DNA from 4 places in the Polymorphospora sp. A560 genome. Region 2 is predicted to be linked to each of the others. Evidence: riboswitches for the same ligand, from Rfam matches in the RefSeq annotation. Region 2 holds a riboswitch; each other region holds the start of a gene.
The links. A riboswitch is a leader RNA that binds a small molecule or an ion and turns the genes downstream of it on or off. The one in region 2 is predicted to bind cyclic di-AMP.

Region 1: linked by a shared signal. The riboswitch ahead of QCD66_RS06505 (NlpC/P60 family protein) and the one ahead of QCD66_RS02075 (coiled-coil domain-containing protein) in region 2 are both predicted to bind cyclic di-AMP.
Region 3: linked by a shared signal. The riboswitch ahead of QCD66_RS00355 (NlpC/P60 family protein) and the one ahead of QCD66_RS02075 (coiled-coil domain-containing protein) in region 2 are both predicted to bind cyclic di-AMP.
Region 4: linked by a shared signal. The riboswitch ahead of QCD66_RS18125 (C39 family peptidase) and the one ahead of QCD66_RS02075 (coiled-coil domain-containing protein) in region 2 are both predicted to bind cyclic di-AMP.

What each region holds. Positions count from the first base shown of each region.
Region 1 is NZ_CP122282.1:1,412,891-1,416,916, forward strand. It holds gene QCD66_RS06495 (sigma-70 family RNA polymerase sigma factor) at 1-289, shown strand, start outside; gene QCD66_RS06500 (DNA-3-methyladenine glycosylase family protein) at 359-1,306, opposite strand; gene QCD66_RS06505 (NlpC/P60 family protein) at 1,495-2,457, opposite strand; cyclic di-AMP (ydaO/yuaA leader) riboswitch at 2,494-2,633, opposite strand; gene QCD66_RS06510 (DUF6232 family protein) at 3,318-3,821, shown strand; gene QCD66_RS06515 (helix-turn-helix transcriptional regulator) at 3,889-4,026, opposite strand, start outside.
Region 2 is NZ_CP122282.1:441,904-445,929, forward strand. It holds gene QCD66_RS02065 (glycoside hydrolase family 19 protein) at 216-1,295, shown strand; gene QCD66_RS02070 (hypothetical protein) at 1,362-1,805, opposite strand; cyclic di-AMP (ydaO/yuaA leader) riboswitch at 2,083-2,214, shown strand; gene QCD66_RS02075 (coiled-coil domain-containing protein) at 2,219-3,256, shown strand; gene QCD66_RS02080 (glycoside hydrolase family 65 protein) at 3,310-4,026, opposite strand, start outside.
Region 3 is NZ_CP122282.1:80,357-84,382, forward strand. It holds gene QCD66_RS00350 (N-acetylmuramoyl-L-alanine amidase) at 1-1,151, opposite strand, end outside; cyclic di-AMP (ydaO/yuaA leader) riboswitch at 1,381-1,519, shown strand; gene QCD66_RS00355 (NlpC/P60 family protein) at 1,535-2,578, shown strand; gene dcd (dCTP deaminase) at 2,640-3,218, opposite strand; gene QCD66_RS00365 (pyridoxamine 5'-phosphate oxidase family protein) at 3,342-3,851, shown strand; tRNA gene QCD66_RS00370 (tRNA-Gly) at 3,984-4,026, shown strand, end outside.
Region 4 is NZ_CP122282.1:4,059,535-4,063,560, forward strand. It holds gene QCD66_RS18115 (peroxiredoxin) at 1-150, opposite strand, end outside; gene QCD66_RS18120 (SDR family NAD(P)-dependent oxidoreductase) at 258-995, shown strand; gene QCD66_RS18125 (C39 family peptidase) at 1,052-1,750, opposite strand; cyclic di-AMP (ydaO/yuaA leader) riboswitch at 2,140-2,279, opposite strand; gene QCD66_RS18130 (helix-turn-helix transcriptional regulator) at 2,692-3,135, shown strand; gene QCD66_RS18135 (VOC family protein) at 3,146-3,556, shown strand; gene QCD66_RS18140 (ATP-binding cassette domain-containing protein) at 3,702-4,026, shown strand, end outside.

The DNA.
Region 1 (4,026 bases), 970 kb from region 2:
CGACACCAACCTCGGCGACCTGGTCGCCGACAGCGACGCCCCGTCGCCCGAGGAGGTCGTGCTGACCGCCCTGGAGCGCCAGCGCATCGAGGGCCTGCTCAACCACCTCGACGACCGGTCGGCCGGCATCATGCGGGCCAGGTACGGCCTGGAGGACGGCCGCGAGCACTCGCTCACCGAGGTGGCGTCGCGGTTCTCGCTCTCCCGGGAGCGGATCCGCCAGCTGGAGATCCAGGCGCTCGGCCGCCTGCGCGAGCTGGCCCGGGCCGAGGGCCTGCAAGCGGCGTAACAGATCCGGCCACCCCGTACGGTCAAGCGGCCGGCACTCCCCGCGGGGAGTGCCGGCCGCTTCGTGCGTTCAGCCCACCGCCGCCGGGGCGGGGTCGGGCAGCCAGCCCAGCCCGACCCGGGCCAGGTACGCCCACCAGCCGGTGTGGCGTCCGTAGCGGCCCCGGATCTCGGCGGCCGACGGCGGCGGATCACCGTAGACCGCCCGGGCGACCAGCTCGAACTGGGCCATCTCCAGCGGTGCGTCGTCGGGCCGGCCGAGCACCCGCAGCAGCAGCGAATGAGCGGTGAACGGGCCGACGCCCGCGACGCCGAGCAGGGCCGCGCGGACCTCGTCGTAGGGGGCGGTGTGCAGCCACTCCTCGTCGAGGGCGGCGATCCCCTCGACGACGCCCCGCAGGCGCTCGGTGCGCTGCCGGTGGCCGGTGTAGCCGGTCAGCTCGTCGTCGGTCAGCCGGGCGATGGTCGCCAGCGAAGGGAACGCGGTGTAGGCGGTGCCGTCGAGCCGGACGGTCGTGCCCAGGTCGGCCATCAGGCGCCGTTTGCGGGCCGCGGCGAACCACTGCGTGCTGCGCTGGGTGAGCGTGAAGTAGACCGCGCCCTCGGCGAGTGACGCGAACCGGACCTGGTGCAGGCCGCGAAGCACCGGCAGCAGCGGGGCCATGGCCGGGTCGGTGTCGGCGGCGGCCAGCAGCGGCGCCGGATCGTCCGCCAGGCTGAACCAGCGGGCGACCAGCCGCTCGACGGCGCACAGGTCGGCCGGCGCCAGCGGGATGTCGGCGAAGACGGTCAGGGTGACACCGGGCGGGCCGGCGGCCGCGGCGACCTCGACCACGACCGCCCGGTCGGGACGGCCGGCGGGAGCGGGGAGCAGCAACGCCTTGCGGACCGCGTCGTCGGTGCGGCGATGGTCGCCGGCGCCCGGGCCGAAGCCGTCGAGGGCACGCAGGCTCAGGTCGAACGAGAACGGGGGCAGAGCAGGCAGAACGGTCCGATGGACCGCAGGGAGGTCTGTCATGCCGGCCAGCATGGGGCGGTCCTACGACAATCGCCGTTCAAGATCGCCGTTTCGGCGCCGAATGTGCACTCGACTGCGTTATCGGCGCCGAAACGGCGATCTTGCGGTGTTCGCGATCCGGCCACCGGACCGCCCGACGGTCCCCGCGTGCGACTGGCACGGCGGGGCCGCCGGGCGGCAGGAGTGGTCTAGCGCACCCGGCCGTAGCCGTACGGGGGCATCATGTCGACGCTGGAAATCTTGACGCTCTCGCCGAAGGTCGGTGCGTGGATCACCTTGCCGCTGCCGACGAAGATGCCCACGTGGCCGAGGTTGCTGTAGAAGACCAGGTCACCTGGCTGGAGCGCGCTCCGGCTGATCTTCGCCACCCGGTCCCACTGCATGGCCGCGTTGTGGGGCAGCGACTTGCCGGCCGCCCGCCACGCCGCCAGCGTCAGACCCGAGCAGTCGTAGCCGTTCGGGCCGGAGGCCGCCCACACGTACGGCTTGCCGATCGCGCCGTACGCGAACCGGACCGCGACACCGGCCTGCCCGGAGACCGCCGGGATGCTGCCGGTGTAGGAGCTGCCCGGGTTGGTGGCCGCGCCGTACGCCCGCTCCCGCATCTCGTACAGCTTCTTGAGGTCGGCCTCGATCTTCTTCTTGCCGGCCTGGAGTTCCTTGGCCTGGGCGGTCTCGCGGGCCAGGGTGGCGTCGAGCCGTGCCTGCTCGTCCAGGTATTCGCGCTGGGTCGCGGTGAACCCGCTCACCTGCGACTGGCGTTCGCGGGCGAGCTGTTCCAGGGTGCCCAGGCGGTCGACGAGCGACCCGTTCTCGCTCGCGGTGAGGATCGCCTGGATGGTGTCCAGGCCGCCCGACTTGTAGGCCCGGGCGGCGATCGTGCCGACCTCGACCTCGGTCTGGGCCAACTGCTCCTGCAGCGGTCCGAGCTTGGCCTCCACCGCGGTCTTGGCCGCCTTGGTTGCCTTGATCTCCTCGTTGAGTTTGTTGTAGGACTCGACGACCTTCTCCAGCTCGGTCGACGACTTGTTGATCCGCTGCGTCAGCTCGCTGACCGACGGTTCGGCGGCGGCACCCGTGGCGGGTACGACGAGGCCGATGGTGATGCCGGTCAGGACGACGGCGCGCAGCAGCATCCGGGCGGGCGACAATACAGGCAGAGCCTTTCTTCCCCGGGTCACGCCCGATCGACGTGATCCAGCCGCCTACCGGGTTAGCTGACGGATTCGGGCGGGAAGATCGCCCTACCACGAAACGTGGATTCACCCCTTGGTGCCGGTGGGTTCCCGGTTCACCGGTCCGGTCGACTGCGCAGCGTGATCGGATGTCGACAATGGATGACCGGTGATTCGGCGGCGCCGGGCCGGCGCCTCCCGAGGGGGTTGGCTGACGACCGGACCAGCGGCTCCAACCTAGTCGTGGTCCGGATCAACCGAAAGAGGGCGGCTGCGTGATGTGGAGCGAAGTTGCCTGGTCGGGGCGCGATGTGCTTACTGTCCGTTGTTGTCGCTGCGCGCTGCGTCGATTGCCGGCTCGATCGGGATCGCGGATGGACCGCGCGGCGGACGCTGCGATCAAAAGTCGATCTTGCCAAGATTGATTGTTGTTTGAGGCTATTTGTCGCTCTTGGCGGTATCAATCGGATCAAATGTGTGCAATGTGGTGGCTATGGGTGTCCAGGGGGCCACCTGCCGCCTGTAAAAGTGCCAGGTTGCACATTGCCCCCCTTCTCTTTTGGCGCGCGGGTCCACACAATGGTGTTAGGCCGTAAAGGTTTCGCGGAACCGGCGCCGCAACGAGAAGGCGATCGGCACCTGACTGCCATCAGATGCCGATCTTTCGAACCGCATGTGGATCTTTCGGGACACGTGCCGACCCCAGAACACTGGCGATTTTGATCTACGTCGATTTTGATCTACGTCGCTCTCGATCTGCGTCGCCGACCCGCGTCACGAGCCCTTGGAGGCATCTCGTGAATGCTACCCGCCAACCCACCCGCCCAACAGAGGCCATGTCCGGAAAGCCCGAATGGGTAACCCGCCGGACACCTGCCACGATCTACCGCCAGCCCGGTCTCTACATCACGACGGAGTGGTTCGTGATCGGCAAACGGCGCTACCCGATCTGGGAGTTGACCAACCTGCGGACCGGGCGTGGCCGACGGGATCCACTCATCGTCCGGTCGATGCTGGTCACCGCGGCGGTGGTCGCCGGAATCGGAGTCACCCTCGGCTTCGTCCGCGAACTCCACACCATCAGCCCCGCCACCTACCTGGCCCTCGGCGCCGCCGCCATGGTGCCCATGCTGACCGCCGCCGTCGGATACCGGCTGCGGCCCAGGCCGTACGAGCTGTGGGCCGACATCCGCGGCCGGGCGGTCATGGTCTTCAGCACCGACCAGGAACGGGTGTACGGACAGGTCTCCCGGGCGTTGCTCCGGGCCAAGGAAGCCGCCCGGTACGGCGGCATCGCCGACCCGCTGGCCGCCGCCGGCCAGTGGCCGACCGTACGCTGACCGCACCACGACGCGGACGGATCCCTGCCGGATCCGTCCGCGTCCGCGTGTCCGGCCCACCCCGGGCTCAGCCGAGGTCGTCGGCGATCCGCGCGATGCGCGCGAGCGACGCCGCCGGCTCCAGCGACATGCCCTGGAGGGTCCGGAAGGCAGCCACGTAGGGCTCCACCGTGTCCGACGTGTCGGTCAGGTCCTGCGACAGTGG
Region 2 (4,026 bases):
CCGTTGGGCAGCTCGGTCGGTCCATCCGGTTCGCCCCGCAACCGGCCGTGCGGTGCGGCCCGGTGGCGTCTCCTCGCCGGATGACCTCGGCCGGTGCCGTCGTGCGCCCCGCGTATGCCCGGGGCTCGATCCCCTTGCGTTGGCCGACGGAATAGGTTAGTAAAGTTTATTAAAAGATGGCTGTCTAAGTCTGCTGTAACGAGGAGAGTGATTACGTGTCCAGAAAACGCACGATCGCGTCGCTGGCCGCACTCGCGGTCGCGGTCGCCCTGGCCGTCGTCGTACCGATGTCGTCCGCGTCCGCCGCGACCTGCGCGACCGCCTGGAACTCCTCGGCGGTCTACACCGGAGGCATGACCGCCTCCCACAACGGCCGTAACTGGCAGGCCAAGTGGTGGACGCAGGGCGAGGCGCCCAGCACCGGTGGCTCCGGCGTCTGGGCCGACCAGGGCACCTGCGGAGGCGGCACCCAGCCGCCGCCGGGCACCAACTGCAACCACCCCGCCTGGGTCGCCGGCCAGTGGTACCCGGCCGGCTCGATCGTCCGCTACACCAACGGCCAGTACTACCGGGCCAAGCACGAGAATCCCGGGTACGACCCGATCATCAGCACCTGGTACTGGGAGCCCTACTCCTGCGGCGGGCAGCCGCCCACCACCCCGCCGGGCGGCAACACCGGCTTCGTGGTCAGCCAGGCGCAGTTCAACCAGATGTTCCCGAGCCGGAACGGCTTCTACACCTACAGCGGGCTGACCGCCGCGCTGAGCGCGTACCCGGGCTTCGCCAAGACCGGTGACGAGACCACCCGGCGGCGCGAGGCGGCGGCCTTCCTGGCCAACGTCAACCATGAGACCGGCGGGCTGGTCCACATCGTCGAGCAGAACCAGGCCAACTACCCGCACTACTGCGACACCAGCCAGCCGTACGGCTGCCCGGCCGGCCAGGCCGCCTACTACGGCCGCGGCCCCGTGCAGTTGAGCTGGAACTTCAACTACAAGGCGGCCGGCGACGCGCTTGGCCTGCCGCTGCTCACCAACCCGTGGCTGGTGCAGAACGACGCGGCCGTGGCCTGGAAGACGGCGCTGTGGTACTGGAACACCCAGTCGGGTCCGGGCACGATGACCCCGCACCACGCGATGGTCAACGGGATCGGTTTCGGTGAGACGATCCGCAGCATCAACGGCGCGCTGGAGTGCAACGGCCGCAACCCGGCCACGGTGCAGAGTCGGGTGAACGCCTACCAGCGGTTCGTCCAGATCCTCGGCACCACGCCCGGCAACAACCTCTACTGCTGAGACCGCGCGGGCCGGCGGCGGACAGGTCCGCCGCCGGCCCGCGATCCGGTGGGTGCCGGGCTCCGGTCAGCGTCCGCCGCGTCCCGGCCCCGGCCCGAACCCGCCGCCCTTGCCCCCGAACACGCCGGCCTCGGCGCCCGCGATGATCGCGTCGGCCTGCTCCCGGGTCAGCTTGCCTTCCTCGACCGCCGCGTCGAGCCGCTCCTTGAGCTTCGCCTGCCGCTCCTGCTCGGCCCCGGTGCGCAGGTCACCCTGCACCTTCTCCAGCGCGGCGCTGACCTTCTCCACGTCGACGCCGAGTTCGGCGGCCAGCCCCTCGGCGAGCTGCCGGTTGTGCTCGGCCCGCCGTTCCTCGTGCTGCTCCGTCCGGGACGGCGCGCTGGAGGACGACGTCGACGGCGCGGGTGTCGGATCCTCGGCGAGGGCCACGGTCGGTACGGCCACCGCCAGAGCGAGCACCCCGGCCGCACCGAGGCCGACGAGTGCCGCCTTCCTGGGGACGATCTGCATGATCACTTTCCTCCGATTGGTAACGGTTGGACGGTTTACCGGGATTCACCATGAGTCGTGCCGCTGGGCGCCGGCCATGTGGAACCTGTCAGCAAGCTGGCAAGTCACCGCCCGGCAGCCGCCGGCGGCCGGCTCGACCGACCAACAGACATCACCGAAAGTCGTTGTCCTGTAACGCATCCGCCCTGGTAGTGGCTCGGTGGTTCCGGAGCGACGGACCCGAACCATCCGGTAGGCTGGCCCGCGGTCTCCGCCCGGCGGCGCCCATCGGCGCCGGTGGTGACCGCCGCCCAATCGCCGCGAGGCGAGCCGGGGAACCAGGTGTCCCGGGGTGAATCCGCGCCAGCGGTAGGGATCCTTCCGTCCCGAACCCGTCAGCTAACCCGGTCGGCGGCAGATGGGAGGAACGGTAGATGACGTCATTCCAGCGTCGGCGGCAGTCGCTGCCCGTCACGCTCGTGACCGCCGTAGCCGTGCTCATCGGCTTGGCGGTCGCCCCCGGCACGGCACACGCCGAGCCAACTTCCGCACCGACGACGCCCGGCGACGAGGGTGAGAACCCGTTGCTGCGCGACGTGATGGAAGCCACCAGCCGTGGCTACGTCGAGGCGAAGACGGCGGTCGACAACTCACGCAAGCGCCAGCTGCAGCTCACCCTCGAACTGCAGAAGGTCGAAAAGCAGATCGAGATGCTCCAGCCCGAGATCGGCCAGGTGGCGGCCAACGCCTACCGGATGGGCCGCATCGGGCCGATGATGATGCTGCTCAACAGCGCGTCGCCCGAGGACTTCCTCGACCGCGCCGAGAGCCTCGACGCCCTCGCCCAGCACGACAACCGGAAGATGCGCGAACTCAACGCCGCGCTCGACCAGGCCAACCGGGCCAAGGCCGCGATCGACCAGGCCGTCACCGAGGAGCAGCAGCAACTCGAGGTCATGGCGAAGAAAAAGGCCGAGACCGAGAAGGCGCTCCGGCTGGCCGGCGGCGCCTCGACCGGCGGGTTCGTCAACGCGACCTCGCCGATCGCCGCGCAGGCCCCGCGCAACCGCGATGGATCGTGGCCGGCACAGTCGTGCAACCAGAACGACCCGACGACCTCGGGATGCATCACCGCGCGTACCCTGCACGCGCTCAAGGAGACCCAGAAGGCCGGGTTCAACTGGTACGTCTCCTGCTACCGCCCCGGTGGGCCGTACGAGCACCCCAAGGGACGCGCCTGCGACTTCTCTTCCCAGAAGAAGGGCTTCGGCGGCGTCGCGCAGGGTGAGAACAGGTTGTACGGCAACAACCTGGCCGCGTTCCTGGTCCGCAACGCCGACCGGCTCGGCATCCTCTACGTCATCTGGTTCAAACAGGTCTGGCTACCGGCGATCGGCTGGAAGTCGTACAGCGGCGCCTACGGCGACCCGAACACCGACCACACGAACCACGTGCACCTGTCCCTGCTGTAGGGACACTCACGCCGGAGCCGGGTCGCCTGCGCGACCCGGCTCCGGCGTATCCGTCACAGCTCGCCCAGCGCCGACCGGCGGGCCGGGGCACGCCCCGGCGGCTGGCGGGGCGGCGGCCCCGCCGGCGGAGCCGCCGGGATCGGCAGGGTCACCGGATCGTCACAGGTCACCGTGACCTCCTCACCGTGGTGCCGCAACTCCAGCCGGGTGTCGTCGTCGCCGTCCCGCAGCGCGTACGTCACCTCGTGCGGCCGCACGTCGACCCGCAGCCGCCGGCCGTGCCACATCAACGAGAACTCCAGCCGGCCGATCCGGCTCGGCAGCCGGGGCGCGAACGACAACCGGCCGTCGTGGTCACGCATCCCGCCGAGCCCGGCCACCAGCGCGATCCACGCCCCCGCCAGCGACGCCACATGCACCCCGTCGCGGGTGTTCTGGTGGATGTCGTGCAGATCCATCAGGGCGGCCTCGCCCAGATAGTCGTGGGCGAGTTCGAGATGGCCCGTCTCGGCGGCCAGCACCGACTGGGTGCACGCCGACAGCGACGAGTCGCGAACCGTACGACGCTCGTAGTAGACGAAGTTGCGCGCCTTCTCCTCGGCGGTGAACGCGTCGCCGCGCAGGTGCATCGCCATCACCAGGTCGGCCTGCTTGACCACCTGCTTGCGGTAGAGGTCGAAGTACGGGTGGTTGAGCAGCAGCGGGTACTTGTCCGGCGGGGTCGCGGCGAAGTCCCACTCCTGGTAGCGGGTGAAGCCCTCCACCTGCGG
Region 3 (4,026 bases), 360 kb from region 2:
AGGTGCCGCACCAGCTTGGCGGAGGTGCGGTACATCGCCTCGGTGTACCAGGTGCCCTGGGCGGCGAAGCCCTCGTGTTCCAGGCCGATCGCCTTGGCGTTGACGAACCAGTTGCCGGCGTGCCAGCCGACGTCCTTGGCCTTCAGGTGCTGGGCGATGTGCCCGTCGACCGAGCGCAGCGTGTAGTGCCAGCTCACCCAGTTCTTGTCCTGGGCCAGCCGGGTCGTGCCGGCGAAGTAGCCCTCGGCGTCGTGGATGACGATGTACTCGATCTTCTGCTGGGCCGGGCGGTTGCCCTTGTCGTGGTTGCCGTAGCTGGTCGGGACCGTTCCGTCGCCGCGCAGTTCGTACGGCGCCGGCAGCCACTCGCAGGAGATGTCGTCCGGGCACTCCAGCCCGTCCGGGCGGGCCAGCTTGCGCAGGCCGAGCCGGTCCAGCCAGGACGTCGCCGGGGTGAGGCCGGCGTGCCGGGCCAGACTGACCTGGTGGCCGTCGTCGGTCCGCCGGGTCGCGCCGGTACGGATCGTCGAGTAGACCTCGTCGGCGAAGGCGGCCGCCGCGTCACGGGTGTCGGCGCCGGAGTAGCGCGCGACCGCGCCGTACCAGTCGGCCGGGTCGCTGCCGGCACCCTGCGGGGCACCCAGTTCCCGCTGGTACGCGGCGAGCAGCGCGGCGCCGCCGCGGATGTTGACCACCGGGTCGGTACGCAGCGCCTCGGCTCCGGCCCCGGTCAGTCCGGCGGCGGTGCCGAGGGTACGCAGCGCCGCCTCGTCCGGCGGGTTCGGCGCGGGGTGTTCGAGTTCGATCGCCTCGCGGGAGGTGTCGCCGCGCGGGTCCTCGTGGGTGCCGTGGTGACCGGGTACCGGCAGGCTCGCCACGTGCGCGGCGTCGGTGAGGTGCATCGGGCCGTACCCGCCGCTCGTGCTCGGCGTGCCGGCGTTGGTGTCCCAGCGCGACTGCAGGTACGACACGCCGAGCAGGATGCTCTCCGGTACGCCGTACTCGGCGGACGCGGCGGCGTACTGCTGCTGTCTGGTATCGGTCGGGGCTGGCACGGCGGGTGCCGGGCTGACCGGCACGAGCGTCGCGGCGCCGACGACCGCGACGCTGAGCAGGATCCGCCTGCCCGTCGGCTTGGTGAGACGCTGCATCGAACCTCCAGTCGGATTGATCTATGTCGTCACCTTCGTCCGTGTGGCCGCTCCCGTCAATGGATTCCGGACGATGTCTGCGTACTGTAGGAAACTTTCATGCCTGACTGACTGCGACAGGCTTGACACGCAACGGATTTCACAGGTCCGGTGGTTGCGCATTGATAACGACGCTGCCTAATGTGATGAACCGTCGAGCGGGATCCGGCCATCCACCAGGGATGGCGTCGACTCGACACCGCCGAGTCACAACAAGGTCGTGAGCCGGGGACCCAGAAGTAACCGGGGTGAATCCGCAGACTTGCGGTAGGGCGCAACTCTCCCGCCCGAACCCGTCAGCTAACCCGGTAGGCGGTCCGTAAGGAGAAGGAGCACCGACCCCGGTGGCTGATCATGCACCGTGGCGCCGACTCTTCCGGCCGGCGACCGCCGGCCGACCGCCGGCCCTGCCACGTCTCCGCCGGTTGACCAGGACAACCGTCTTCGTCGCCGTCGCCAGTGTCGCCATCGTCCTCTTCGGAGCGGTACCCGCCCAGGCCGAGCCGACCGTCGCCGAGATCGAAGCCCAGATCGACAAGTCGTGGAGCCAGCTCGAGCCGGTGATCGAGCAACACAACGCCACCCGCGAGCAACTGGCGACGAAGAAGAAGCAGGCCGACGCCCTCGCCGCGAAGATCGCCCCGCTTCAGCTCCAGGTCGACCTGGCCATGGAACGCGTCGGTCAGTTCGCGACCCGCGCCTACAAGGGCGGCAACACGTCGGCGTTGAACTCGATTCTCACCAACGGCTCGCCGCAGACCCTCGCCGACCAGCTAGAACTGCTCGACCAGTTCGCCCGCCGGCAGGCCCGCGACATCCAGAGCGTGGTCGACCTCAAGGCGCAGTACACGGCGCAGAAGGGCCCGCTCGACACCCTCGTCGCCCAGCTCACCACGACCGAGGCCGAGCTGGCAGCCAAGACCAAGCAGATCAACGCGGACATCAAGAAGCTCCAGGAGCTGCGGCTCAAGGCGTACGGCACCTCCGGCGGCCTCGGCTCGCTGCGTCCGGCGCCCTGTCCGGCGACGTACCCGGGTGGGCCGGCCAGCACGGTCGCGAAGTTCGCCTGCTCCCAGATCGGCAAGCCCTACGTCTGGGGCGCCTCCGGGCCGAACGGCTACGACTGCTCCGGTCTGATGCTCGCCGCCTGGGGCAAGGTCGGCGTACGACTGCCGCACAACGCCGCCGCCCAGCGCCGGACGATGCCCTCGATCAGCCGCTCCGAGCTGCGCCCCGGTGACTTCGTCTTCTACAACTCCGACCTCAGCCACGTCGGCATGTACGTCGGCAACGGCTGGCTGGTGCACGCCTCCCAGGCCGGCGTACCGGTCCTGATGAAGCGCTACGACAACGGCACGATCCACAGCTTCGGCCGCCCCAGGATGTGACGGCGAGGCCAAAAGGGGCGGCTCCCTCGACGGGAGGCGCCCCTTTTGCTGTCTTCGTGCCTCAGCGGACCGGCCAGGTCCGCCAGTTCTGCCACGAGCGGCTCGGCGTCGGTCCACGCTGCCCCTGGTAGCGCGAACCGTAGACCGCCGACCCGTACGGGTGCTCGGCCGGCGACGACAGCCGGAAGATGCAGAGTTGGCCGATCTTCATCCCCGGCCAGAGCGTGATCGGCAGGTTGGCCACGTTGGACAGCTCCAGCGTCACGTGCCCGGAGAAGCCCGGATCGATGAAGCCGGCCGTCGAATGCGTCAGCAGGCCGAGCCGGCCGAGGCTCGACTTGCCCTCCAACCGTCCGGCGAGCTGGTCGCCGAGGGAGATCACCTCGAGCGTCGACGCGAGCACGAACTCGCCCGGATGCAGCACGAACGGCTCCCCGTCCGGTACCTCGACAGCCGAGGTCAGGTCATCCTGCTGCACCGACGGGTCGATGTGCGTGTAGAGGTGGTTGTTGAACACCCGGAAGAGCCGGTCGAGCCGTACGTCGATACTCGACGGCTGGACCAGCGCCGGATCGAACGGCTCCAGCGCCAGGGCGCCCGCCTTGATCTCACTGACGAGGTCGCGGTCGGAGAGCAGCATCGTCACACCATAGCGAGCCGGTCTGGGTGGGTCGGCGGCCCGCCCCGCCGGTTCGGGCAGATTGTGCTGGTCAGATCCGCGGTTCGTTACCCGTGTCGTACAGATGTTCGATAGAATTCCGGTATGGCTACCTGGACCGAGTTCGCCGCCGACGAGCCCCGACTCGCCGAAGCGATCCGTTCGCTGATGCACCAGTACGGCCCCGGCCTGGGCTACCTGGCCACCGTCCGGGCCGACGGCGGGCCGCGCGTACACCCCGTCGCCCCGGTGATCACCGACGAGGGCCTCTTCTGCTTCGTCGTCGACTCACCCAAACGCCGCGACCTGGAGCGCGACGGCCGGTACGCCCTGCACTCGTTCCCCCCGGAGGACAGCGACGACGAAGCCTACGTCGCCGGCCGCGCCCGTCCCGTGACCGACCAGGCACGGGTCGCCCGGCTGGCCGACACCCTGCGCGCCACCGACGACGTCGACTGGCGCCTCTTCGAGTTCAGCATCGAGGTCGCGATGGTCGCCCGCCACGGCCAGTCCGGCGCCACCCCGCTGACGGCGGACCCGGCCGGCCGTCCCGAAGTCCGACTCTGGCTGGACCCCGCGACGTCGCCGGCCGTGGCGACCCAGTTGGCCGCCTGAGCCCACCCCATCCCCCGAAGATCCGCGTGGCCAGGGGCCGGCGCCCGCCCAACGTGCGCCCACCCCCTGGTCACGCGGATCGGGAGGGGTCCGTGCGTCAGCGCAGCCGACCAGGTACAGTGAGGTCCGCTCGCGGGTGTAGTTCAATGGCAGAACATCAGCTTCCCAAGCTGAC
Region 4 (4,026 bases), 3.6 Mb from region 2:
CTCCGCAGTACACCCCGGCGTCAGCGCCGCCGGATAGAAGAACACCACCACCGGCCCGTCCGCCAGCAGCACACTCAACCGCCGCGGCGTACCCGTCTCGTCCGGCAGTTCGAAGTCCTCGACCAGATCACCCTTGCCCAGACCGGCCACCACGCACCTCCACGTCGTCGACCGGCCCACCGTACGCCGGCCATCCACACCGGACGGCAGCGCGGTAGCGTCACCACCACGACCAGCCGAAAGAGGGGGAGTGGGCAGTGCCCGACACACCGGTAACCGTGGTAACCGGCGGCAGCCGCGGAATCGGCGCCGCCACCGTACGCCGGCTCGCCGCCGCCGGACACGACATCGCACTGTGCTACCGCGACGACACCGCCGCCGCCGAAACCGTCCTCGCCGACATCCACACCACCGGCCGACGCGGCATCGCCGTACGCGCCGACGTCACCGACCCCGACCAGGTCACCGACCTGTTCGACCAGACCGAGGCGAAACTGGGGACGGTCACCGGCCTGGTCAACAACGCCGGCGTCACCAGCCGCATCGGCCCACTCGTCGACCTCACCCCGCAAGACCTGCGCCACGTCATCGACGTCAACCTCGTCAGCGCCATCCTCTGCGCCCAACAGGCCGCCCGCCGCATGAACGCCGGCGGCGCCATCGTCAACGTCTCGTCCGCCGCCGCCACCCTCGGCTCACCCGGCGAATACATCCACTACGCCGCCGCCAAGGCCGGCGTCGACGCCCTCACCATCGGCCTGTCCAAAGAACTCGGCCCACGCGGCATCCGCGTCAACGGAGTCGCACCCGGCACCGTCTGGACCGACATCCACACCGTCTCCGGCGACCCCGACCGCCCCAACCGCATCGCCCGGCGCGCACCACTGGGCCGCGCCGGCGACGCACCCGAGATCGCCCACGCCATCGCCTGGCTGCTCAGCCCCGAGGCGTCGTACGCCACCGGCACCATCCTGCGCGTCGCCGGCGGACTCTGACCCACGAACAAGGGCCGGCCCACCAGGGCCGGCCCTTGTTCCGTACGTGTACCCGGTCAGTACGAGTAACCGCGCGACGCCATCCAGTGCGCCATCGTGATCGTGCTCATCCAGTAGCTCGCCGGACCGACACCACTGGGATCGGCGACCCGCACCTGCCGCCCCTCGTCGCCGTAACCGACGATCGTCACGTAGTGCCCACCGGGGAAGCTGCGCCAGAAGCCGTCGTTGTCCGTCGCCCCGCCGACGATGTTCGCCACCACCGGCCGCCCCTTGCCGACCGCCTCGACCACGTCCGCCTGCAGCCGGTCCATCTGCGCCGACGTCGCCTTCTGGCCGGGAATCTCCCGCACCCGGTAGGCGTCCCCGCCGACCACCTTGTTCAACACCCGCGCGATGTCGTGCGACGAGTTCGTCCCGGCGAACGTCGTACCCAGCTGCCCCGCCAGGTTGTCCTGGCTCGGCGTGTGCCCCTGCGCGCTCAGCGCGATACGGGTCGACGCCGGACCGCAGTAGTACGCGTTCGGCTGGTACTGGAAGTCGTACGACAGCGTCTTCTCCGCCGGCGCCTTCGGCGCGGCCTCCTTGGGTGCGGCCTCCTGCGGCGGCGCCGCCTGGGCCCGCTCCGGCGTCAGCGCCAACTGCACCACACCCGACTCGACCCCCGCGTTTGACTCCGCCCCGGTCGGGGTACCGGACGAAAGGCTGCCCGTCGTCGCGGCCACCGCCAGCACGGCGGCCGACGCCACGGCCACCGAACGGAAACGGTTGGGGATAACCCGACGGAACGGATTGTACGAACGAGAGTTTTCCACTTGAAGCTCCATTACCCGCCGACTGTCGTCGGCGTCCCAATCGAAAACGGCAGACGTCGACCAGACCGACGAATCGCGACCCACCCGGGACAGGACCCGCAAAACCGACGGCGGGCCGCAGACGGCACCGCCGCCACAACGGGAGACGCGAAACAGGAAAAGGACAGCCGGCAACGGCCGGCTCAGTCGATTCCGAACCGATCTGGTGTCGTGATCAGTGATCCGGCGTCAGCAAACAGCCAGGATCGTCGGTCCACGCGACAAACGGCCGCACGACAGGGAAATGGGGGATGTGCCAACCAGGCACGCTCGGTACCGCACGAACAGTCGTCTCCTTCCACAACCGCCTACCGGGTTAGCTGACGGATTCGGGCGGGAAAGGTCGCCCTACCGCAGGCATCGGCCCACGGATTCACCCCGATTGCTTGGGTCCCCGGCTCGTACGAATACGACTAAGCGGATCCGCTCCGGCGCCATCGGATGATGACCCAACAACCGGAACGGATTTCCCGACCGTACTGGCCGCCCTCCGCCGTGCCAAGACCCGGTTATCGCGCTGCGATCTATCGCACTCGCGTTCGCCGCACCCGGGCGAAGCCGGGCCGCAAGCGCCCAGCAAAGCCAAAACGGAACGGACGGTGTGTGCACCACCGAAACAACGGCGCCCCCGAGGCCCACCGTCGATACATCACCCGACCACGACGCCACCGAAAAGACGACCCCCATGCCCTCTCGGCCAAATCATCGGGTACGGGCAGCCAGGCCACCCGCCACGACACCAAAGGTGCCCCTGTGACGCCCGGCCACCAGTGGGAGAAAGCCGGCCGAACCACCCCGACCACGCTGGGCAACCCCACCACCGCCATGGCACCATCACGCACGTGACCAGCAACTCCGCCACGACGCAGCACCTGCGCGACCTCGCCCGCCTGCGCCGCGTCCGGGACCGGATCGACCGGGAGTACGCCCGGCCGCTGGACGTCGAGGCCCTCGCCCGCGGCGTGAACATGTCCGCCGGACACCTCAGCCGCCAGTTCCGGCTCGCCTACGGCGAGTCGCCCTACTCCTACCTGATGACCCGACGCATCGAACGCGCCATGGCCCTGCTCCGCCGCGGCGACCTCAGCGTCACCGAGGTCTGCTTCACCGTCGGCTGCGCCTCACTGGGCACCTTCAGCACCCGCTTCACCGAACTCGTCGGCGTCCCGCCCAGCGTCTACCGCCGCCAGGCCGGACACGCCACCGCGGGAATCCCGTCATGCGTCGCCAAACAGGTGACCAGACCGATCAGGAATCGAGAAGCAGCAGGCAACGGCCACAACTAGCGTGACCGGCATGGACATCACCATTCACCACACCTTCCTGCCGCAGACCGACCCCGACGCCGCCCTCGCCTTCTACCGCGACGCCCTCGGCTTCGAGGTCCGCAACGACGTCGGCTACAGCGGAATGCGCTGGATCACCGTCGGCCCCACCAACCAGCCCGGCACCTCCATCGTCCTGCACCCGCCGGCCGCCGACCCCGGCATCACCGACGACGAACGCCGCACCATCACCGAGATGATGGCCAAAGGCACCTACGCCAGCGTCGTCCTGGCCACCCACGACCTCGACAGCACCTTCGAACGCCTCCAGGCCAGCGACGCCGAGGTCGTCCAGGAGCCGACCCAGCAGCCGTACGGAATCCGCGACTGCGCCTTCCGCGACCCCGCCGGCAACATGGTCCGCATCCAGGAACTCGGCTGAACCCACGAAACGACCGATGACCGCCGACCCCCGCCCGGCGCCGCCACGACACCGAACACCGGCGCCGGGCGGGGGAGCGGGGAGACCGGCCCGCCACGCACCAGGCGACGCCGCACCGCGGCCCCGCCCGACAGATGGAGACACGATGAGCAAGGCCACGACGACGCAGCCGCCCGCGCCACACATCGCCGACAGCCACGACCTGATCCGCGTACACGGCGCCCGCGAGAACAACCTCAAGGACATCAGCGTCGACATCCCCAAGCGCCGACTCACCGTCTTCACCGGCGTCTCCGGCTCCGGCAAGAGCTCCCTGGTCTTCGGCACCATCGCCGCCGAATCACAGCGGATGATCAACGAAACCTACAGCGCCTTCGTCCAGGGCTTCATGCCGACCATGGCCCGACCCGACGTCGACGTACTCGACGGACTGACCACCGCGATCATCGTCGACCAGGAACGGATGGGCA